4 regions of the Desulfitibacter alkalitolerans DSM 16504 genome follow, and region 3 is predicted to be linked to each of the others. Evidence: riboswitches for the same ligand, from Rfam matches in the RefSeq annotation. Region 3 holds a riboswitch; each other region holds the start of a gene.

Region 1 (5,822 bases), 540 kb from region 3:
GCTGCCATCTGCAATGTAAAGATTTAAGATATCAGCCAGTTTACCCCCATTAAGGGTTGCTTCACTCAGGATGTTTGTTCTAATGTATAGAGTAAGAGGTACGCTGCCTGTATTTCTTAAAAGAAGACTTGTATTCTTAAGGTCCCCAGGGTTGAGGTTGCCTGTATTAACTTTTTCGTCAGAAGCTTGAATTACAAGCCCACAAACATTGCCTTCTATACTAATACCATTTACATTTGCGCTAACTCCATGAGGAGCTATTAATGTCATGGCAAAGAGTATAAAAAGGGTAAGCATCAATTTTTTAATATTCTCTGATTTATCCATATTTACCTCCTGAACTACTTTTTTATCCTCTTATAGTTTTTGGCTTAATTACACAAATTTTGTGGCCACTCATGGTCCATTGCATTATTTGATGCTTGCACAGCTTCTGCTTCAAAATAAAGCTCTAAATTGCCTTCCCAGTCTTCATCAGTTACACATAGTCTCACCTTAAACTCTATTTCCTGCTGAGGTAAAACTGAACTGCAATAGTAATACCAGCCATTGTTGTCTGGAACTTCAGTCCATCCATTACTGAGAACTTGAATATTATAATCCGGTTCAGCAGCATTGCTGCTGGTGCTTATTTCTTCTTCGCCACATGAACTTACAGCTGCATGAAGTGCTATATAAATCTGACTTCCTGAAGGCAATGGAAGTTCATAAGTATATGAGGTGCTATTAGGCTCTCTTGTATTGCCAAGTTGTCCAGGAGCACTATTGGTTGGTGGTGTTAAGCCAACATATAAATGTGTTTCAGACAATTCCCAACCATTTATTGTGTCTATTTCCACGTATATTTTGTTAGCATCATTCCGAATATACACTGTTCCAACATTAGTGTAATTTGCCCCGTAACCAAGCTTTAAGGTTAACGTACCGCCTTTATTAAAAATATTATATCTTGCCTGGCTATTTCCTTGACCAAAAAGTGGGCTAATGGTGCTAACCTGCCATTTATCTACAATACTATCATCTACAGCCCATGCACTTTCAGACGAACAAACACCTGTTGTGTTATCCCTATCCCAATTGGTGATAACTCTTGCCCTCAGCTTTGCTTGTTTAGTGCCGGTGTTTTTTATTGTCCATTGGGCAGTTCTGCATTCCTCAAATACACTTGCTGGATTGACTTCTTCAGCTGTCATAGATTGTATCTGAACATTCCCAAGAACAAAGATAACTTCAGGATTCTTATCTTTGTCTGTAAAATAGGCAAGAGAAGAACCAGCAATTATTAAACCTATAATACTTATGGTCAATAAACTTATTAATAGATTCCTTTTTTCCATGGATTTTCATCCTTCCTTATAGCTATTCTTGTATTAAGGAAAACAGCTCTAACAGTACAATAAAAATTTCTACTTATCTTTATAACCAATAAACCTATAATATGAACTCATACAAAACACTATTAACTTAATTTATATAATCCCATAGGGGTTGTTGTCATTTTTAACAATGTGGGATACAGGACGCATCTGTTATTTAAGATGCATCCTGGATTCCTCAAATTAAATACTCTAAATACATGTTTTTTTGTTGTTATCTCTAGTGGTTATTGTGGAAGTAAATAGTCATAAAGCTGCTGTAATTGCGTTGGATTGCCACTGTCTCCAAGATTCCACTGATAATATGGAGCATTGTTGGAAGATTGTACTGCTTCCACTTCTCCCCCAAGGGTTAATGTTGCACCCTGATACTCGTTGTCTGTATCTGGTCCACTGAGGCACACCTTTAGGCAAAGAGCTGCATTTTCTCCTGGAGCAAGAGGAGCACCCACATAATAGAATGTATCTCCAAACCTGACCCAATCATTAGAATTGTCACATAGTTCTATGTCAATGTTGCTGAGGTCTAAATTGCCACTCCATTCAATACTGGGGGTAAATCTAAAGACCATATTCTTGGTACCTATGTTTTTAAATTCATAATTTACTAATTCACAATCTCCAGGGTTCCAGTTGTTTTGATGGTTAGATGCTAAATCTCCGAACATAAGATCACTCTTATAGAAGAAAGTCCTCGTACCGGTTGATGTGTCCACTCTATACCAATCATAATCTCTGGTCACTGTTCCATAAAGCACACCATTTGCACCAAAGGCGATTTGCAAACTGTTTGCATTTCCTGCATATTCTATATAATCCTGAGTATAGACATTATATGAGAAAAACAATCTATTAGAACTGCCGGGACCTGTTGTACTGCCGTATATAATCCCATCCCTCATATCCATGGAAATATCACCAAAACCAAAACGTCTATTAGGATTACCAGTGAAATTCTCATGGGCCAGGACTACCTGGGCGATACTTCCATTAGAGTTGAAGCTTACCTTGTAGAGATCATCGCTTCCTTCTTTGACAAACCAGTAGTATCCAAGGCCAAAAGCAGCGTTAAAAATCTTTGTGTTGGCTGGGAAAAGCTTACCAGCGGATTTGTCACCTTGACCTGTGTTAAAGTCATAATAAAAAAGGTTCCCGTTTCCATCGGCATAATATAGACGCTTGTTTTTCCTATCATATGCAAGGGCATTTAAAGCTGTCCTGGTCGAGTCATACAATTTGCTGTAGCTAACGGTATCATTATCATCGTCTACAAAAATCTCGTAAAGGGTTCCACGCTGGTTTTCAGGATTTTTATACTCAACGCCATAAAAGTATGCAGTATTGGCATCGATGCGTAAAGTGCCAGCTGTAAACTCTACATCTCCTGAACTAGCACTATCTGTAAACCAGGCCATTGTTGCTCCACCAACCATGGCTGCAGCCAGTACTATCACTATTACTGCCATTAGTATTGCTTTTCTTGCATTCACTAGTTTCCCTCCCTTCTTGCTTACATTAGGGAGTAGGTGCGGGAAGCCATATGGTCCCCACACCATCCCCTATTTTTAAATTACAGGGCTATGTTTATTTCCTACACTATTGCTTGGCTAGTTGATCCATTAACCAGTTGTAATGCCAAGTACCAAAGTTTGGCTGGAATGCATTAAGAGCGTCCACATTTACCTGATGTGCTTCTACAGCAAATCCAACGTTTATTGGACTGGCTACATCACCCTGATAGTTATTGTCAGCAAGGTGGTGGAAACCAAACTGAACAGTTAACTTGTACTTGTAACCAGGTCTTAAAGCACCCATGTGTTCAAAGGGAGTAGATCCCATGCCATTATTGTCTATCCAGCTGCGAAGTGATACTACACCGAATGTGCTGCCGGCTGCCAGAGTATTATACCAACCTGGGTAAAGTCCAGAGCCAACGCCGTTAGTAATAAACTGATCTGCAGGCTCCCACGCAGTTGCATCAGGCCTTAAAAATTCCATTTTCATGGTTTTAATGTAGATTGCATCTAATAAAACGTCAGTTTTTGTTTCATCTACCGCAGTAGCTGTCCAGTTGCCAAACCATGCAAAGTTCTTGGTTCCATCGTTTTCAATAATAATTTCTATTTCATCATAAACATCACCAGGGTTCATGTTGCCGTGCTTGGATGCATTTGGAAGCAAATTGTTAAATGCAGTTAAACCCTTACTAACATCCACAATTAATGTGCCGGCTGTAAATGTAGTTTCTCCTGCAGTATCTGTGTCTGTAAACCACGCCATTGTTGCACCACCAATAAGAGCAGCCGCTAAAGCAATTACCAACATACTAACTAACATTCTACTTTTAATCATTTCTTTCCCTCCATTTTTTAGAAATTGGTTTTTTTAATACTCCATCTCCTAATAATGGCGGTCAGGCTGCCATTCTACATATATATAAGAAAGGCCCTATGACTTTGCGTCCCCGCCTTTCGACGAGTTTGCCTTTTTCATCGTACAAATGCCGACAATTTAAATAATACGTTCTTTAATCTTCCTCCACTATCACATCCCTTCATAAAACCCAGATATTAAATGCCATCTCATAGATGCCTAGACCTTTAATTATGTATCTTTGCTGGTCAAAGTATTTTGGGCTTTTTTACTGGTTTTTTCCTTTTCAGCCTGCGCTGCATACTTCATGAGATTTCGAAGTTCAAATATGATGAGAAGTATTCCTGGAATAATCACCAGGGTTAGCAAGCCCGTCTTTGACTGACCAAAGTTCATTAGAAGCCCTATATAGGGAATAGTAAAGCTTACCCTGCCAATAATATTCTCCGCAAGTACAGGATGAGGGTCGTTAACATCATTGGCATCTCCTCGAGTAGTAAAACTAAGGCTGCCGCTTTCATTGTGTATTTCCATGACCCTGTGAGTGGTAATTCCAACATTATTGTTGTCTCTATAGGTAATAATGTCACCCACACCTAAATTAATAGGTTCAACCATCTCTACAATGGACAGGCTGCCGGCCTCAAAGGACGGACTCATACTGCCACCGGCAACAATATACATTTGATGCCCTGCTATTGTGGGAGGCCCTCCGGAAATCTTGCTCTGCACCATTGAAAAGACCAGAAAGCCTATGAGAATAAGAGAAATCACAAATATCGTATTGCCTATTATATTGAAGATTGATTTCCAAAGCTTCTTTGGTTTTTTATCTTCATTGTTCACATCCTCATTTTTTATCAGGTCATTTTCTTCTGCTATTTGTGTAATGCTGCTTTTATCTTCCATGAGTTCACCCCTTATGTCTGCTTATATGGCTCTTCTTCACCATCTATGCCTTCTTCACCATCTATGCCTTCTCCATCGTCTATGCCTTCTCCATCGTCTGTGCCTTCTTCATCGTCTGTGCCTTCTTCACCGTCTGTGCGTTCTTCACCGTCTGTGCCTTCTCCACCGTCTGCGCCTTCTCCATCGTCTGTTACTTCTTCACCATCTATGCCTTCTCCATCGTCTGTTACTTCTCCATCGTCTGTTACTTCTCCATCGTCTGTTACTTCTCCATCGTCTGTGCCTTCTCCATCGTCTGTTACTTCTCCATCGTCTGTTACTTCTTCATCGTCTGTTACTTCTCCATCGTCTGTTACTTCTCCATCGTCTGTGCCTTCTCCATCGTCTGTTACTTCTCCATCGTCTGTGCCTTCTCCATCGTCTGTTACTTCTCCATCGTCTGTGCCTTCTCCATCGTCTGTTACTTCTCCATCGTCTGTGCCTTCTCCATCGTCTGTGCCTTCTCCATCGTCTGTTACTTCTCCATCGTCTGTGCCTTCTCCATCGTCTGTTACTTCTTCACCGTCTTCATCTCTAATTAATTGATCTGGGTCTATTAACTCCTCATCTAGTTCTTCTTCCTCAACTGGTTCTTCTAATAATTCTGGTTCTTCTAACAATTCTTCCATTACTATATCAATCTGAACGGTTTTTTCAGCTATTGCCTTTTCAATACCTTCTTCCATAAGCAATGCAACTATGATAAACTCCTCAGCTGAAATGGTATTTATCAATGTAACTACTCCATTTTGGCTGATTGTTATTCCATCTATCTGGTCTTTAATTGCCCATTCAATTCCAGAAACCTCATTGCCTTCCTGGTCAACCACAGTGTATCGCTCTGCAGCACCATCTTCATTCACTTCAATATAGTCTGGGCCTTCTATAAATAAAATCAATTCCTGCTCTTCTATAGTGTAGGGAACTATGTTTGACCCATTAAACAAAAACCTTGTTCCCTGATATATGCCTTCTCCAGAAATCTCAAAGTATGGATTGCTTTCCTCAGGACCCAACTCTTCAAGCCATTTTTCTACTTCGTCCCATTCAAACTCAACTACTATCTTATCCTCCTCAACCCACCAGGTCTTGGCATAAGTTGTTTTGCCGTTAAAGCTGAGTTCT
Region 2 (5,822 bases), on a different contig from region 3:
TTTAGTATTGTTAAAAACAACCAGGTAGGTGCTTCTAGACCAGGGCTGGATTTCCGCTATCATATCCAGGTTTATTAAAAAGCTTTGATGGGCACGAAAAAAGCTATCCTTGCCTATCCTATTATCCAGTGTATCTAATGGTTCATAGGTACTTATCTGTTTATTATCGTTTGTAATTATGCTGGTCTTTCTCTTCTCCCGTCCCATAAAAATAATTTTTTCAGCGTCAATAAATACCAGGTTACGGTCAACTTTAACAGCTACCTTCTTTGCACTTGAAACTTGAGGTGCAGTTTTTATGTTCCTGGAACCTGCCTTTTCCTTAAGCTCTAATAGGTAGTTTATTTTTTCAATAGTCTCTTTGATTCGTTCAAGCTTGTAAGGCTTTAAAAGGTAATCAAAGGCATATAGCTCAAAAGCCTCCTGCATATAGGTGCTGTGGCCTGTAGCATAGATTAGAAAAATATCAGGATTGATGTCCTGGATTTCTCGTGAAGCTTCAATTCCGTCTTTTTCAGGCAGGTCTATATCCATAAATATTACCTGTGGGTTTAAGGTTTCTGTCATTTTGACAGCTTCAACACCATTTACTGCCTCACCTACTATTTCTGTTCCAGGTAGTTTTGCTAAACTCTTTTTTAGGATGAGTCTCATTTTAGGATCATCTTCAACTATTAATACCCTCATCTGAAAACCTCACTCTACTTCCTAAGCATTTTTGGAACTTCAGGCTGATACCAGGTTACTAAACTGGCTGGTTGTACTGCCCAGCCTGCAACAAGCATTACCGCAGCAGCACATTGTATTAAAATCACTTTGCCTATTTTACTAAACATTTGCCTCCCTCCTTTCTTTAAAGATACTGCCCATTAATTTATCTATAAAGCCTACAACCCTGTATCCTGTGGGGGTAAGGCTAAGGGCCTGGGTTATATGGGCGAGCATACTGGCCATTACAAGTGAGCTTATCTGGCTCAACGGAAATATTAAGAGACAGGTGGTTATTAGAATTGCCCATATAAAGATCCATATCAAGGTGAGTTTTTTTAGTTTGGATTTTTCTTGAAGAGAAAGGGGTTTATTCTTAGTCTCAGCAGGAGCCCATTTCAAACTGATAAACAAGCTAATAAGAGTAATACAAGCCAGTATGGGAATAATGGTTACAAAGCTTGTAAAGGTCAAGCTTTGGGCAAGCTTTCCCATGCCCAGGAAAATTACCAGACCAAACAGCAGGCACCGACCATAAGTTGCACAATGCACTCCACCAGATAGCAAGCGATAAACTCCTGATGTGACAAAAATAACTAAAACATGGGGAAGAATACCCAGTAGAAATGCCAGTGAAAAAAGAATAAACATTTTTAATAAACCTGTTATTATAACTTCAAAACCATATCTTAATACATCTACATTATCTTGGTCATAATAAAGTTTATTTCCAAGACTATAGGCCAGCTTTTGTGAGAAAAGGCGAAGGTTCATGATGGTGCCTCCCATCTATAGGTATTTTTATTACAAAGGTGGTCCAGTGGCTATCTGAGTTAACAACTATTTTGCCATTGTGCTTTTCTATAATGTCTTTGACAATATAAAGCCCCATCCCCTTATTTTTAACTTTTGTAGTAAAGCCAGGCAAAAAGAGCTTATTCTTTATACTAGTGTCAACGCCAGGTCCGTTATTAGTAACTGATAAAACACAATTGTTTTGACACATGGTCAAGTCCAGGATTATGGTAGGTTCCTGTGAAGTTCCCATTGATAAGGCTTCCATTGCATTATCCAAAAGGTTTGACAGGATAAGATTAATCTCATGAGTTTTTAGAGGAAGATTTTTTAATCTGGATTTTATGCTTATTTCGAATTTGATGCCCAGACTTTCCATTTGGCTGCTTTTGACATGTAATAGAGCACTTACTCCAGGGTCATCTAGTCTAATAAGGTTATTGGTTACAGCTATTTCTGACATGGTCCTCTCTAGATACTTTTTTGCTTCTGCATATTCTTCTACTGCTAGAAGTCCATAAACAGTTTGCAGTTCGTGGTTGAAGCTATGCCTTTGGCTCCTCATGGTATTAATTAAGCTTTCAAGATTTTCAATATTTTCAAGCTGCACTTGTTTTCTTACCTCTTCTTCTGTAGATTCCATTATTCGGCGCACCAGTACAATTGAGGCTATAGCCAGTATTCCCAGCAAAATGTTCATGGGAAACATAAAGCTGCTTAATGTACCTGTTGCAAATGCTCCTTGTCCTGAAATGTAATTGCTAAGATTTAAGAGGGCTAGTATGATAAGTTGAATTGTAATAATGAGAATTATAGAAAGTGTTCTATGAATTTTATCCATCTTTACCTTCCTCATAATTATGGTATTTAATGGTATTATTATAGTCTATTAATTTAAAATCAAAATAATAAACAAGAAGTACTATCAGCAGCATGGCTGCCCCCTGGGGCAAAAAGAAGAGAATTCTAAGTTTTGCACTAGCCAAAATAGTTTCCAGGGAAATGCCAGTAGTTTCTAAAAGTATTGGTACAATGGTTGCATCTATTACCGTATAGATTGATATGCTTACCAGCATGGCTGCCAGTGCTACTCTAAAGGGAATTTTTAATATTAACCAGATAACTACTGTAAATAATAGGCCCTGCAGCAAGGTATGAACCCCGAAAACAATTGGCAGCATTCTAACAAGATATGATATGATTGCTTGTATTACTCCAATAAAGATCAGCTTCTTAAGTGGTGGTTTAATTCCAAATAGCAGCAGTCCAAGAGCTGTAAGCATGATTTCTTCAGGTATAGATATAAAAAATACTGCAACTAATGGCATCCTATCCATTTTATCTCCCCCTTTTAGATATTTTGATATACCTCAAGCCTTTCCTTTTTGTCATGTCTAATTCCTCGTTTTTAATGTCTAAAACTTCGCTTTTAATGTCAAAAACTTCGTTTTCTTGTATTTTAGGTTAGTCCAAAAATACAAAAAAGCTGTCCCAGGTAATCCTGTTGAACAGCTTTTTGACTTTGCAACCTGGCAGTCATGGCTTTTAGCTTTAGACCCATGGCTTTGCGTCACCATCTTTCAATGGCTTTGCCACTAATTTTCAATATTGTATTATTTTATTAGACGTAACAAAACTTTAAAAGTTCCATTTTTGCTAAATTTTTATTTTTTGTCCTAATAATGCCTTATACTATGAGGAGACTGCGACAACTTTTTACAGTGCTCTTAAAATTGAACCTTACCCTTTGGTTTAAAACTTTTCGCTTTTTGGGCTTCACTGACACTTAAAAAACATAATCCTCATAACTCTTGATACATATTGGAAGTCTAGGAAATATTTTATCTTTTCTAATTTTGACTCTAAATGAACCCTTCGCCATTTTATTCTCGTTTTAATATTTTATTGACTTCGATTAGCAAAATTCCAACATTTGCATGGACAACAATATATTTTCCATCAGGACTCCATGTGAAATTATGAATTGCCTCCAAAGCTTGAGTAATGGGAAAATTATCTCTGGTATCCATGTTAAACATATACAACTGTAAAGGGTCTTTAATATAGACAAACTTGTTTTCCTTGGGACTTGGTATATAGTCCCCAGACCAGCTGATTTGTTCTATGGAAACTAGCTCATTATTTGCTAGATCAACTAAAATGGCATTTCTTTCACCACGCATCTGGGAACATAGAATTTGTTTATCATGAAAAAACCATTCAGCATATGATGGACTGAAGAGCATGTTTTCAAACTTTATAGATCTCTGCGTGGCACTATCTAAATCTAATATTCCGATTCCATCGGCTCCTTCATAACCCTCTTTGATATATAGTAAGAGCTTGTTATTATGAGACCATCTTGGATGCAATGGAAACTTTGTGTAAAATCCATAAAAGTCGCTATTAGGGTCAGTACACATTACACCATTAACCAGTAATTTTGAATCTGAAAGATCCAAATTTGATATATATAAATCACCTTCTTGAACGTAAGCAATCTTAGTTCCATCATAAGAAAGGTCATACTCCCAAATTTCATCTAGTACCGTTTCACTAATGATTTCTAAGGTATACCTATTTATAAATAATATCCTGTTAATGAGTTGAATTGCCAACTCTTCATCATTAATTATTTTTATTCCTGAATGAAAATGAATTGAGCCCAATCCATTATAAATCTCCTTTTGTGAGTTTGTTTCTAGATTATATCCCAATATTGTTACCTCAGGTTGATTAAGACTTGTGAATCCGATAAATACTGTTTCATCCACCAGATTAACAAAGCTTATATTACCCATTAAATACTCCTTTGGGTCATGGGTTGTTAATTCTTTTATTGTAAAACCGTTATGAGCTTTGTGGGATATGCTTTGTATTATACTGTTGGATGCTTTATTTTCTATTGGTAAATCTGCCAGGTTACTAGGTGTACTATCACCTACTTTTGAAGTATCACAACTAACAATTAAGAGTACACTTGCAATTAATAAAAGTAAGAAAATTTTTTTAATCATCAAGCTTTTCTCCTTATAAAATGGCTAACTAATTGAATAATAATGATTAACTATATAATACAACATTTTTACTAAATTTTAATAAACTGTGTGAAAATTTAAATGTTTAAAATATTGTGCTGAAAAATTTAATGCTCAAATTTGGTTTAAAAAAGCCGAACAGCGAGAACCCACTAAGTACTTTAGCTGCTTTTATAATAAGAAGAGCATCGTTGTGATGCTCTTCTTATTAGATTCTTAATTGCTTATATAGAGGATATCTCCGCTACTGTTGTAGCCTATTTCTTCCCCTAAAATTCCCCAATGACTACATATCAATTCCCATAGGTGACCATCATCACCTATAGGTTGAGGGTGCCCATAGGTATTGCTTAAAGAAACATAGTAATCATTATATGCTGTTTTGCTTGTATAATCTTTTCTTCCTCCGTTCACATAAATATCAAGAGTAACTATTATTCTGTCAAGTTTATCTGCATCTGTTAAGCTGAAACCATCAGCTACGATTGTATACATACTTTCATCCCATATTAAACCTTCATTTAGAAAACTAGCCCCCCAAATATTAAAGCTGGCATCATAGCTGGGGGTTATATAAAAATCATCTTGATTTAAATAATCTTTAACACTTACAAGTGTCACTGTATCATCCTTGTGTAGAAATCCTACAACAAATTCATTCGTTTCCTTATTAATCATAAAAAGGGGTTTAATGTCTCCAATCTTATGATACTTGTCACGTATACCTTCCAGATAGTAAGCTCGGAGAAGGGCTTTTCCTGAATCCTTATCAACACCAGGAAATTTTCCATCTGCAACTTTTTGAATATCAGAAACATCAAATTTTACCCAATTGTAGCTTATCAAATTAATATGGGAAATTCGGCCTAATATTATCACATTAAAATAGGTGACACAAAAGAGTAATCCTACTGGAAAGTGCAAAAATATTTTCACTTTACAGTAGGATTGTTTATTGTAAAATATTTTGCATAGGAGAGTGATTTTACATGCAAATATTTTTTACAGTAATAGAAGGTATAGAGGAATACGTCAAAAAAGGGAAAGATTATCCATTTCCTCTACCACCTTTTAGGAGGTGTCACAACCAAGATTGTAATAAGGTAGTAAAGTTTAAGAAGCATGGATTTTATCAAAGGCATTTGATTACTAATATCTTCAGGGATAAAATCTTTATCAGGCGCTATATCTGCCCCCTCTGCGGCCATACCATATCATACTTGCCAAGCTTTTGCCTACCAAGATTTGTTCATGGGTTAAAGGAAATCCTTTTGTACATAG
Region 3 (5,822 bases):
GCAGTTATTGTTGTTGAAGCAGGCGGAAGTGAGACATATCAAGTTTTAAGTCAAAATCCAGCAAAAATTAAAGAAATTTGTATAAATTTCTTTAATGACCTTACTGAAAAGCAGGTAAATGAATTGATGAAAGAGAACCTTTTAAAAGACATGCTGCAGATGAAAATCAATAATAGTTTGAATGTGAAAACTACAGGGGTTTATTTTCAGGAAATATTGATTAACTAAAGGGAGGGGTTCTTAGTAAAAGGAGGTATGTGCTAATATGGATGATTTTATAATAAATAATGACTTGCTTGAAGACTTAATAACCTTTTACAATAATGGAGATATCTTGAGTCCCCAGGAAAAAATCGCGTTAGAAAATGAAATTCAAGAAAACGGCATAATCAGCTATATGATATTAAATGGCGAAGGAGAGTATTTCATGGTTGGAGCGGAAAGAAATACTGAGTATATTAGCGTAAAGGATTTAATTCCTGGAATGGTTTTAGCTATGGATATTGTGTCGGCATATGGGACAGAACTCATTTCCAAGGGCAGTGTGTTAACTGATCATTTCATAGATGTGCTGCAGAAGCTAAATTTTGAGGAAGTATTAGTCTATAAAAATCAGGCTTCCAGTAATGAGCTTATAGAGACCGAAACCCTAATACATAGATATGTTGATAATGGGTATGTGGTTGATAAAAATAAAATTAAGAAGCTGATTCAAGAGGTAGGGTCTGGAAACCCCTTAGACGTGAAATATGTAGAGGAAATAACTGGGTCTATAGCTGAACAGGCCAACACCAATTTGCCCCTTGAAATACTTGAAAAAACCATCAGCAAAGATGATTATCTATATGCCCATTCCTTAAATGTTGCCTTGTTAGCCTCATTGCTGGGCAAATGGGTTGGGCTAGATGACAGGTCCGTTTCCCTGTTAGCCAAAACAGGTGTCCTACACGATATAGGAAAATCAAAAATAGATAAGCATCTGTTGGATAAACCGGGTTCATTAACATCACAAGAATACAGTCTGGTTAAAAAGCATAGTCAATACGGATATGAAATATTAAAGAATATAACTGATCTAGAAATAGAAGTTGTTCTTGGGGTATTAATGCATCATGAAAGATACGATGGTACAGGATATCCAATGGGCATAAATGGTGGGAAGATAAGTGTATTTGGAAAAATTGTGGCCATTGCTGATGTTTATTCTGCAATGGTTGCAGACCGCCCTTATGCGAAAAAAGAATGCCCTTTTACAATTTTGAATTATCTTGAAAATGATTGTATAGGACAGTTTGACATAACCTATCTGCGGCCATTTCTTTATAATGTAGCCAGCAGCTATATTGGAAATAACGTTATTCTAAGCAATGGTGAAAAGGCATCTGTAATTCTTGTAAGTAGTACAGAATTTATATCAAGACCCCTTGTTAAAACAGAAAATGTCTTTATTAATCTGGCCAAGGAAAGGAATTTACATATAATCGAGGTTCTCCCCCTGCTGCACAGCTAAGAAGCATATATTAAAAAGAATTGAACCTTTTTAGAAGAAAAAGATAGGTTTTTGTTACAGCAGATTGTATTAGTGGTGAGTATAAGGTGCAGTAATATCTATAATAGACTAAATAAAGGTGCCTCGGGCACCTTTAACTGTGTCAATCCTTGAGGAGTTTTTTATCCAGCTCACCTGCATCATTTAGCTGTCTTAATTCAGTATATCCTCCTATGAACTCCTCACCTATGAAGATCTGTGGAACTGTCAGCATCCCAGTTTGTTCCTTAATTCTAGCAAGCTCATCAGGGTCATTAGTCAAATCGATTTCCTTATAATCCAATCCCTTATTAATACATAGGTTCTTTGCTGCAACACAATAAGGGCAGTTCATGGTGCTGTAAATTGTAATGCTTTGCATAGCTTATCCTCCATATCCTTATATATTAGAAAGGTGTTTTCAATGAATTGTAGCACAAATTGCACCTTTGTTCCAGTAAAACCGCTAAAGTATTGGAATGTTCAGCCGATATATAGGGTGAAGGGGGTGTGCCCAATGAAAATCCAAGCATTCAGTCCGGCTGAGAACTATTTGTTAAAAAAGCAAAGGGACGAAAAAAAGGAAGTAAACAAAAAGCTAGAAAAAGGGGACGGTTACATTCCATCCAACAAAGAAAATATTACTTATGGAAAGCCTGCAAAGTATGATCAGGTGTCTATACAGAGGTTAAAAAATGAAAGTGAAAAGGCTTACGAAACCTTAAGACGGATAGTATCGGAGTTAATACGCGGCCAAGGAAGAGGAGATGGGCAGATAAAGGCTGCTGAAGAAGAAAGCCTAAGAAATGATGCTGCTAGGCTTATTGCTGACGATGGGCCATTAGGGGCAGAGGCTGTGAGCAATCGAATTGTTGAGTTTGCTGTTGCTATTAGCGGAGGGGATAAATCAAAGCTTGATGAATTAAAAGCTGCTATAAAAGAAGGCTTTAGACAAGTGGAGGAACTCTTGGGAGGTTTGCCAGAAGTTTCTCAAAAAACATATGGTTTAATCATGGAAAAGCTTGACAAGTGGGAACAGAATATATAATATGAATTTACGCTTTAATTGTGGGTTGAGGTGGAGTCTTATGCTGCACAATGAGGGGGTCAGCAGTTGTATGCTTAATAATGTTTTACATAAGTATTTACAGAGCTTATATATACAAAATGACCTTTTAAAGCAAATAAACCAGGCTTTAACTAAACAGCAGGAGCTTATACAGAAAGAAAAATGGAATGAGTTGAACCAGTTATTAAAAGAAATTAATGATTATATAGAATTGAGAGAGCAGCTGGGAAAGCAATCTGAAGAAATAAAAGAGAAGATTGTAAAACTGCTGGGAATAGAAAAGTTTGACAAACAGGTTGTTGATAAAATACCCAACAGCAGTCTATTTGGTATTTTAACTGAAATCAATAATTTGCGATTTAATCTGGAAAAAGGCAAACAGATTACCTATGACAATGTAGATCTGCTTAAAACCAAGATAGATGGCAACAAGGATAGGGTTGATAAAATACACGAGTCATTATAAAAGGAAGTGGCTGAATAAGCTGCTTTTATTTTTTTACAAAAAGTGGGAGGACTTAGCAGGAAAATTAGACTTAATATAGAATATTGTCTTATTATAGCAAAATATATGGGCAAAACCATTGAAAAATGGTGACGCAAAGCCATGGGTCTAAGGCTTCTTGATAGCTAGGACTGCCAGGTTGCAATTGGTTATTAAACCTAAGCTGCCTGCTGGAGTCATGGCTGATTAGGTTTATTATTTTTGTAGAACAGTTGTCAGTAATTAGCATTTTTTAAATGCCGATTTTTTACAAAAAACATGTCAAATTTTGCAGGATATTTGGTTATTCTGTTGAATCTATCTTATTGGGTATAAATGGTTTTTAGTGTTTAGATTAACACTTTGCAGTTTGCTAACTGCTTTATAGGAGGCCTTTATGAATGTGTTAAGAAGTGATGTTATGATTGCCTTGCAAAAAGCCCTGGATGGTTCTTCAGTCAGGCAGAGTGCCATAGCTAACAATATTGCCAATGTTAACACACCAGGTTATAAGAGGAAAGAGGTTAGCTTTGAAAATGAGTTAAGGGTTGCATTAAAAAAGTCTGGTAGTGTTGGTTTGACAAGGACCCATCCTGAACATATTCATAAATATCCTGCCCTTTTAGAAATTAAACCAAGAGTTCTTCAAAATGATTCCCAAAGCATGAGACCTGATAATAATAATGTTGACTTGGATCAGGAAATGACCAAAATGGCCGCAAATTCAATATATTATAATAGCCTTATATCCCAGTTGAATAAAAGAATAGGCATACTGAAGCATACAATTTCTGAAGGGAGAAGGTAAGCATGAAATTGTTTAATACCTTAAACACAAGTGCAAGTGGACTTACAGCCGAAAGACTCAGATTAGATGTTGTAGCCAACAATATTGCAAATGCAAGTACCACTAGAACTTCTGATGGTGGGCCATATCAAAAAAGAGCAGTAGTTTTTAAAGAAAAGTTAGTTAGAGAAATGACTAATAATGGCAGGAAATTTATAAATAAGGGTGTAGAAGCTGCGGCAATTGTTAGAGATCAGTCTCCGCCGCGAATGGTCTATAATCCCAGTCACCCAGATGCAAATGAAAAGGGATTTGTTGCAATGCCCAATGTTGATTTAGCAGTAGAGATGGCTGATATGATAACAGCAACTAGAGCATATGAGGCCAATGTTACGGTTTTAAATGCTACTAAAACTATGGCTTTAAAGGCCTTGGAAATAGGAAGGGGCTAAGGGATTAAATGAGAGTATCACTATTTCAGGTACAACCTCTAAATCTGCCTCGCATGGCAGAAAACATTAAATCTAAAGAATCGCAAGATAGCTTTTCAGCTTTTTTAAAAAACAGCCTTAATAAAGCAAATGAACTCCAAATAGAGGCTGATAACTTAACGAAAAAAATGATAGTAGGTGATGATGTGGAGCTGCATCAGGTTATGATAGCAACTGAAAAGGCAGAGATTGCAATGCAGCTTACCCTGCAGATTAGAAATAAACTTGTTGAGGCTTACCAAGAGTTAAGCAAAATGCAAATTTAGTAATTTTTATTTCATTGTATTATATTTATTCGTTAGTAATGTAGAATTGGTGGGGGTTGAGATGGCAAATGAATTTATCAGTTATTAGGGAAAAGTGGGAAGCCTTGACCAAGAATCAAAGGACCATCTTGATTGTTATGACCGTGGCAGTGCTTCTTTCTGCTGTTTTTTTTGTACAGTGGTTCACAAAGGTTGAGTATGCTGAGCTTTTTACGGGCATGGAACCTAATGCAGCAGGAGAAGTTGTTGCCAGGCTTCAAGAGATGGGTCTCCCATACAAACTAGCTAATCAAGGCACTGCTATCTTGGTTCCTGCAAATCAGGTTTATGATCTGCGACTGCAGCTTGCTGCCTCGGGTGTATTTGCTTCTGGAGGTACTGGCTTTGAATTATTTGACCAGAGTAAACTGGGAATTACTGATTTTGAAAGACAGCTTAATTATCAAAGAGCATTACAGGAAGAGCTTAGACGAACAATTATCCAGCTTGAAGCAGTTGAACAAGCCAGGGTCCATTTAGTTATTCCTGAGCAGAGTTTATTTATAAAGGAACAGGGGCAGGCTACTGCCTCTATAGTAGTTAAGCTTGCTCCAATGTCTAGCCTGCGTCCGGATCAGGTAATGGCAATTATAAACTTGGTTGCCGGAAGTGTGGATAAGCTGGACCCCAAAAATGTTCACGTTATTGATACCCAGGGTGTTATTTTAAGCGAGGGTCTTTTTGATGATGGGGGAGGTATAATAGTTTCCCAGGGTAAACAGTTTGAACAAAAAAGAAAGTTCGAAAAGGATTTAGAGCAGAGAGTTCAGGCTCTTTTACAACAAATGCTGGGCAGTGGTAAGTCAGTTACCATGGTCAATGCCGACCTGGATTATGATCATCGGGAGGTTACAAGAATTGAATTCGGACAATCCCACATTCGAAGTGAACAAACTATTGATGAGCAGCATGTCAATCGTACGCAAGGTGGGGTTGTAGGCCAGGATAATCTTCAGGATTTAGGCACCATATATCCTGAATTAGAGAGTGGGGATAGTGGTAGCAGTATTTCCGAAAGAATAACCAACTATGAACTAGATCAGCTTCAAGAGACAGTAGTCTATGCTCCGGGAAGGCTTGTTTCTCTATCAACTGCTGTAGCTATTGACGGTACACTAACAGATGAAATGGTTGAATCAATTCGACAAGTTGTAGCTG
Region 4 (5,822 bases), on a different contig from region 3:
TAACTTCGAGCAATTCGCATTGTCTGGTCACTGACAGCTTATCGTCTTTTGAAACCAGATTTAGTCTCCCATTCGGAGCCAAACACTTCTTTAGATTTTTTTTTCAGCCAGTCATTCTCAATTGTGAGCTGACCGACTTTTGCCATTAGTCCATGTAGTTGTTCGTCCATTGCTTTTTCTCTAACACGCAGTTCTTTTTCTTGGCTGCTCTCTGAAAAGACCTTTGGTGCATTCTCCAGAAACTCTTTTTTCCAGTTTCTTAGCTGATTTGGACTGATGTCATGCTCTTGAGCAATCTCACCGAGCTGCTTTTCTTCTCGGAGTAATTCTAGTACAAGCTTAGTTTTGAATTCTGCTGAAAATGTTCTTCTTTTCACCATTGTATGCGAACCTTCTTTCACCGAGTAGAACCCAGGCGCAGTGACTCGTAAGCCCTGTTTCCTGGATCCTCTCTAAAATTCCGGACATCGGGTTTTCCCACAATCCGGCTTCAAACTGAACGCCCGTCGGTCAACAAGGTCTTCCCGCAAGTGCACTACACTTAAACGCAGTTCCCGTATACCTGCAGTTCTCTTTTGGTTTACCTGTGCCTTCGCCTCTGTGCTAGTTAACTCCCTCTTTCAAGGTTTCGCTGTTGTAGAGGCCGTTCAGTCCAGAGGGCCTTGACTCTGGTGTCGTTATGTTGTCGCTCACCGTCATTGCTTAATACGCCCTCATCTGCCAATCTCGAATCCTCCGAACAATTTCCCGGTTCTCGGTTATATGCCCGGTCTTTGCCATACGGAACTGTCTTGGCTGGTTCCGAGACCTTCCCTACTTTGCCCACTTATCCTTTTTCTGGTGCCGCAACCCGTACACCGGAGGGCAGACTCTGTGCACCTTCCCATTACTTCCAGAATCTTACCAGTCTTCGTCTACGTCAGTGAGACTCGACGCCCTCAACTCCCTGCCACTGACTTCATGCAGGGGACGTTTTCGATGCAGCAGTTTTCGCTTTATGCTACGGCCCCAGAAATTGCTAGCTCTCTGTGTCAGTCCTACCCTTAATTGAGCAGTCAGAGCGTTTACTTCCAAGCTTTCCCCCGCCAAGTCACCTTAAGCGAGAGTTGGATATAACTACGTGACCGAATGGGAAATCGTCACGACCGGACTTTCACCGGTTAGATAAGTGAGGTTATAGGCTGCGACTGACAGTTTCCTGTCTTGTATTATATCAGGTTCACTTAGGTTTTAGAAAATTTTGTCTGGTTTTATGTGTACATTATACTTTTTAATATTCATCATACCTCCTAAGGCAAATAGTATTACATAAATAAGCATAAGACTAATTCTTTTTTAAAAAAACAAACCAAATAATAGAAAGCACAAAAAATACAAGTATAATAGTAATAATCCATTCAGGCATTCCAAAAGTCATATGTATCTCACCTCTTTCAATATATTCTTTTATTTTAACCCAATTATAAAGACTTTTTATACTTCTAAAATTATTACATCTGTTCTGACGCTATATCCTCTTGTAATTGCTTTCGGATATACTGCTCTATTGCCTTTTTGTTTCTGCCAACTGTATTCACATAATAGCCTCTGCACCAGAAATGCCTGTTGCCACACTTATACTTCAGATTTGTATGTCTGTCGAATATCATGAGTGAGCTTTTACCCTTAAGATAACCCATGAAACTAGATATACTCATTTTTGGTGGTATTGCAGTTTTAATCTTTCCATATATCACCTGTCTTCTGTACTTAGGTGCAAATACTATGTGATATTTACAATTCCACTGCGTGTGTGATAAACTTTCTGTATCCATTCGGATATCTACCTCCCTTTATTGTAGTGCGGCTGACGAAACCTGCACTATTTTATCAAATGGAGGTAGATTTTTCTACTTTTCTTCTCAAAGCTAAAGCTCTAACGAATCAATTCTCTCATTTCCTTTTTACAGTGCTCCTTAACACTAAAAAGGGCTGTTCCAGCCAGATTGGTGGAATAACCGCTTTTGCATAACTTAATTTAGTTGTGAAATATCTCGAATTTTTCTTCAAAATCACCCCAAACCACATTTACCTCAAATATATCATCTTCACTAATATATGATCCACTTGAGCCTCCAGACATTCTGAAGACCTTTTTATCTGGAGGATCCGTAAAGTTTATTATTTTGGATATTTCTTCATCAATGTCATTTATAATGGTCATTTGCAATTGCTCTACTGATTTTAATTCAGACACATCTCCTTTATATATGACTATAAACTCAAACTTGCTTTCTTTAAAACTGCCATCTTCTGGATCTTTCTTGCTTTCAATTATATATTCTGCTTGCCAGTATTGGCCTTCACCATAAAACCTATTATTTTGGTAAATATATTCCTTTGAGCTGCAGCCAGCTAATAGTACTATGCTAACAAGAAAAAATAAAATAGCATACGAAGTTCTATGCATTCTACATTAACCCCCTTAAACATAAAATATCACAGTTTTTATTTAAAAAACAATAAAAACTATCTAAGCACTTTCAAAGATAACGTTAATTAAGCAATTAAGTGTTTCTACCCTATTTTAAATAAAAAATATATGATTCCTAATTTATAAAATTTAATTACATACCAAGGGGAATATATATAACCCTTGGTATGCAGGCAAAATGATTAGCTTCTAAGTATTAAATCCCTTCTTCTTTAAAATCTACATATACGGACCACTCATCATTTCCTCTAGACAAATCTACTTTTACTCTTGCGGATACATAGTATGACCAAGGTTGAACATCATAGTAAACATTTGGTTCTGGGTCGTATTTTACATAATCTACTCCAACACTAGGATAGTCTATCATTTCTGTTTCATCAATCCAGCCAACCCCTAAATCTTAAACCTCACCTTTGTCTTTGGTAAAGGAGGGTGTACTCCCGGGCAAAGGGAGCTTTCCAGGTTGCCACTATTTGCCCGGGAATATTTTTTTAAAACCATGTTGTCTGCCCAAAGTTATTGATTTAAACCTACCATAAATTAACTTTTAATACTATCTTCCATGTCAAGTTCCTCGCTTTTCATGTCTAAATCTCGTTTTCCATGTCGATTTTCTCATCTTTTGTTCTTTCCAGCCTTTTGCTCTGAATTTCTCCTGATTGGTGTGTACTTCATATTTTAATGTTTTTCTTCTGCTGTAATTAAATTAATCTCATCTATATCGATTGCATACATTATGAATTCTGCTATTATAGTTTTGCCATCAGAAGCATATAGCGGGATCACTCGATCTTTACCAGCATTTGCTTTCTGCATGGCGAGAGCCTCCTCAGGATTTTTTGGTTCTTCTCCATATAAATCGGTGGCATAAACATAACCTAATGTGCCATCAATGCCTTTTGCAAGAATTAAGTCAGGCTCAGTTTCAAAAGAAACTGCAAAAAGAGAGGAACCATAGGTCTGCCCATATTCATTAACTCTGTAAACTTTGGAAGGATCAAAGTTTTCTTCAGTTATTATTTCATTAGTTTTGGCACAAATAAGTTGGCCTGTTTCATCTATTTTGTAATTTTTTTGAAAAAATACATCGTGTACCATAGCGTAGCTAATGCTAAAATAACCTAATATAGTAACAAGAAGAATAACAACAGTTAATAATATGGTATTTTTTCCTTTATTCATTGTATATTTCACCTCCTATTTAATGCTCCTTTCATTTCAATAGTTTAATAGATATATAAACCCCCATAAATAACCACTCCCCTAACCTGTAATCTCTCCTTTACTTCAGGCTGGGATAGCTTGTCTTTGGTAAAGGAGGGTGTACTCCCGGGCAAATGGGTCTTTCCAGGGTGCCACTATTTGCCCGGGAATATTTTTTTAAAAAACCATGTTGTCTGCCCAAAGTTATTGATTTAAACCTACCATAAATTAACGTTTAATACTATCTTCCATGTCAAGTTCCTCACTTTTAATGTCTAAAACCTCGTTTTTAATGTCAAAAACTTCGTTTTCTTGTAATTTAGGTTAGTCCAAAAATACAAAAAAGCTGTCCCAGGTAATCCTGTTGAACAGCTTTTTGACTTTGCAACCTGGCAGTCATGGCTTTTAGCTTTAGACCCATGGCTTTGCGTCACCATCTTTCAATGGCTTTGCCACTAATTTTCAATATTGTATTATTTTATTAGACGTAACAAATCTTTAAAAGTTCCATTTTTGCTAAATTTTTAAAATTCAACCTTACCCTTTAGTTTGAAACTTTCCGTTTTTTGAGCTTCACTGACACTTAAAAAACATAATCACTCTTGATACATAATGGAAGTCTAGCAAATATTTTATCTTTTCTAATTTTGACTCCATTATTATCAAACATATATAATCTGGGATATATGGTTCTTAAAGTCATTTCATTCTGCCATGTCAAAATCCTAGTTATTATGTCCAAAACTTCGTTTTTAATGTTAAAATTTCTTGTATTTTAAGTTAGTTCCAAAAAAAATCCTTGACGGCTGTAGAACCTGCAAGGATTTAAATTTATTACTCTAAACGAATCAATTCTCTCATTTCATAAAAATTAATGGTACCCAACTTTCTCCATTCCTGTATACACTCTTCAGATTCTATCAGAGCATCTAAAGAAATCTCAGCTATCATGTGGAAACCATAATCTCTATTCTTGCCTAACACCTCTTGTTCAATGAAGAATCTGTCTGAACCCATTGTTTCCAACAAGTCTTCAAATTCCTCATGTGTCCATGCATAAATTGTAAAGTTTTTAACCTTAATATCTCCACATACAATAAAGTAAAATTCTACCTTAGAATCTTTTTCAACTATTTCATAAGCATCTTCCCATATGGTTGGTATATCTATCCAGAAATTATAAGTTGGGTTATAGTACGAAGTCGAAATTTCAATAACTTTTCTTTCAGTTCCATTATTCAATGTTTTATCTCTGTCCAGAGTATCATTAACTTCATTTATGCTTGTTCCTTTATTAGAATGATCATCATTTAATTGTTCTTTTAAGTCTTTTTTTGCCATTGTGGTATTTTTGTATTTTTGTTCATCCATTGCGTTATAGGAGCACCCTATAGACAGAAATAGCATTATTAACAAGGTAATAATTATTTTGATAGCTGCACCCCCCATGAAAATGCATTGCTTTAGCAACCTATCTACATTATAACATATTATTTAGGTGGATAAACCGCTACATTCCTTAGAGGTCTATCCCCTATTAAAGTACTTAACCGTATTAGGCTTGAACTGCTAGAATCAGGGTCTGTCACCCAATAATCACTTAGATTGTATCCTGTTCCATATAAGTAGTTTACTAAAACATAATGTGATCTATCACTAGTGGCTTGTTTATAACCTACAATTACAGGCACGCCATCCAATAATGCATTTAGAGCTATATTATAAAAAACCTCTCTAGATGCATCCCATTCTAAAGTATCAAGATATACTAATCCCCATCCAGCTTTATTTGGTGCATCGTTCCAGACAAACGGGTTAGAGGAATCACCCATATCAATGTTAGCTCTTTTGGGGTCAGTTTGTCTACCATATGATCTCATATTCATAGCAAAAGATGTGACAATACAGCCTGCATCTCCCAAAGTTTGACCCCTCCACTCCATGATGTCATCTTTCCACTCCTCATCCTTTTGATAAAAATGTGTTGTAGGGATATAGACATTGTATATTTGTTGAATTCCTATGTCAGACCTTGGTTCAGCATATTTACCACTTACAGACGGTTCCATACGATAATTATCAAATGGTATATATTCTTTATCATATTCAATAAAATCGGCTAAACCCACACTTGATACTAATA

What was found. Region 3 has a riboswitch for cyclic di-GMP ahead of flgB (flagellar basal body rod protein FlgB). Riboswitches for the same ligand answer to the same signal wherever they lie in the genome.
Region 1: linked by a shared signal. The riboswitch ahead of K364_RS25590 (TasA family protein) and the one ahead of flgB (flagellar basal body rod protein FlgB) in region 3 are both predicted to bind cyclic di-GMP.
Region 2: linked by a shared signal. The riboswitch ahead of K364_RS24815 (hypothetical protein) and the one ahead of flgB (flagellar basal body rod protein FlgB) in region 3 are both predicted to bind cyclic di-GMP.
Region 4: linked by a shared signal. The riboswitch ahead of K364_RS24800 (hypothetical protein) and the one ahead of flgB (flagellar basal body rod protein FlgB) in region 3 are both predicted to bind cyclic di-GMP.

The regions. Positions count from the first base shown of each region.
Region 1 is NZ_KK211100.1:889,942-895,763, forward strand. It holds gene K364_RS0110125 (COG1361 family protein) at 1-327, opposite strand, end outside; gene K364_RS0110130 (hypothetical protein) at 372-1,337, opposite strand; gene K364_RS0110135 (TasA family protein) at 1,604-2,866, opposite strand; gene K364_RS25590 (TasA family protein) at 2,973-3,728, opposite strand; cyclic di-GMP riboswitch class I at 3,782-3,871, opposite strand; gene K364_RS0110145 (signal peptidase I) at 3,981-4,658, opposite strand; gene K364_RS25595 (ICP22 family protein) at 4,670-5,822, opposite strand, start outside.
Region 2 is NZ_KK211104.1:171,335-177,156, forward strand. It holds gene K364_RS0118950 (LytR/AlgR family response regulator transcription factor) at 1-687, opposite strand, end outside; gene K364_RS26415 (cyclic lactone autoinducer peptide) at 702-836, opposite strand; gene K364_RS24805 (accessory gene regulator ArgB-like protein) at 829-1,482, opposite strand; gene K364_RS24810 (sensor histidine kinase) at 1,445-2,344, opposite strand; gene K364_RS24815 (hypothetical protein) at 2,337-2,840, opposite strand; cyclic di-GMP riboswitch class I at 3,024-3,107, opposite strand; gene K364_RS0118980 (TolB-like translocation protein) at 3,387-4,520, opposite strand; gene K364_RS0118985 (hypothetical protein) at 4,758-5,465, opposite strand; gene K364_RS26840 (hypothetical protein) at 5,531-5,822, shown strand, end outside.
Region 3 is NZ_KK211100.1:349,901-355,722, reverse strand. It holds gene K364_RS26610 (flagellar basal body-associated FliL family protein) at 1-228, shown strand, start outside; gene K364_RS0107445 (HD-GYP domain-containing protein) at 266-1,510, shown strand; gene K364_RS0107440 (glutaredoxin domain-containing protein) at 1,653-1,910, opposite strand; gene K364_RS0107435 (hypothetical protein) at 2,046-2,576, shown strand; gene K364_RS0107430 (hypothetical protein) at 2,647-3,063, shown strand; cyclic di-GMP riboswitch class I at 3,162-3,249, shown strand; gene flgB (flagellar basal body rod protein FlgB) at 3,479-3,889, shown strand; gene flgC (flagellar basal body rod protein FlgC) at 3,892-4,320, shown strand; gene fliE (flagellar hook-basal body complex protein FliE) at 4,329-4,625, shown strand; gene fliF (flagellar basal-body MS-ring/collar protein FliF) at 4,694-5,822, shown strand, end outside.
Region 4 is NZ_KK211104.1:164,839-170,660, forward strand. It holds gene K364_RS24795 (transposase) at 1-82, opposite strand, end outside; gene K364_RS0118895 (transposase) at 39-380, opposite strand; gene tnpA (IS200/IS605 family transposase) at 1,491-1,814, opposite strand; gene K364_RS0118915 (hypothetical protein) at 2,018-2,449, opposite strand; gene K364_RS26835 (hypothetical protein) at 2,670-2,843, opposite strand; gene K364_RS24800 (hypothetical protein) at 3,155-3,658, opposite strand; cyclic di-GMP riboswitch class I at 4,060-4,143, opposite strand; gene K364_RS0118935 (hypothetical protein) at 4,514-5,050, opposite strand; gene K364_RS0118940 (C39 family peptidase) at 5,170-5,822, opposite strand, start outside.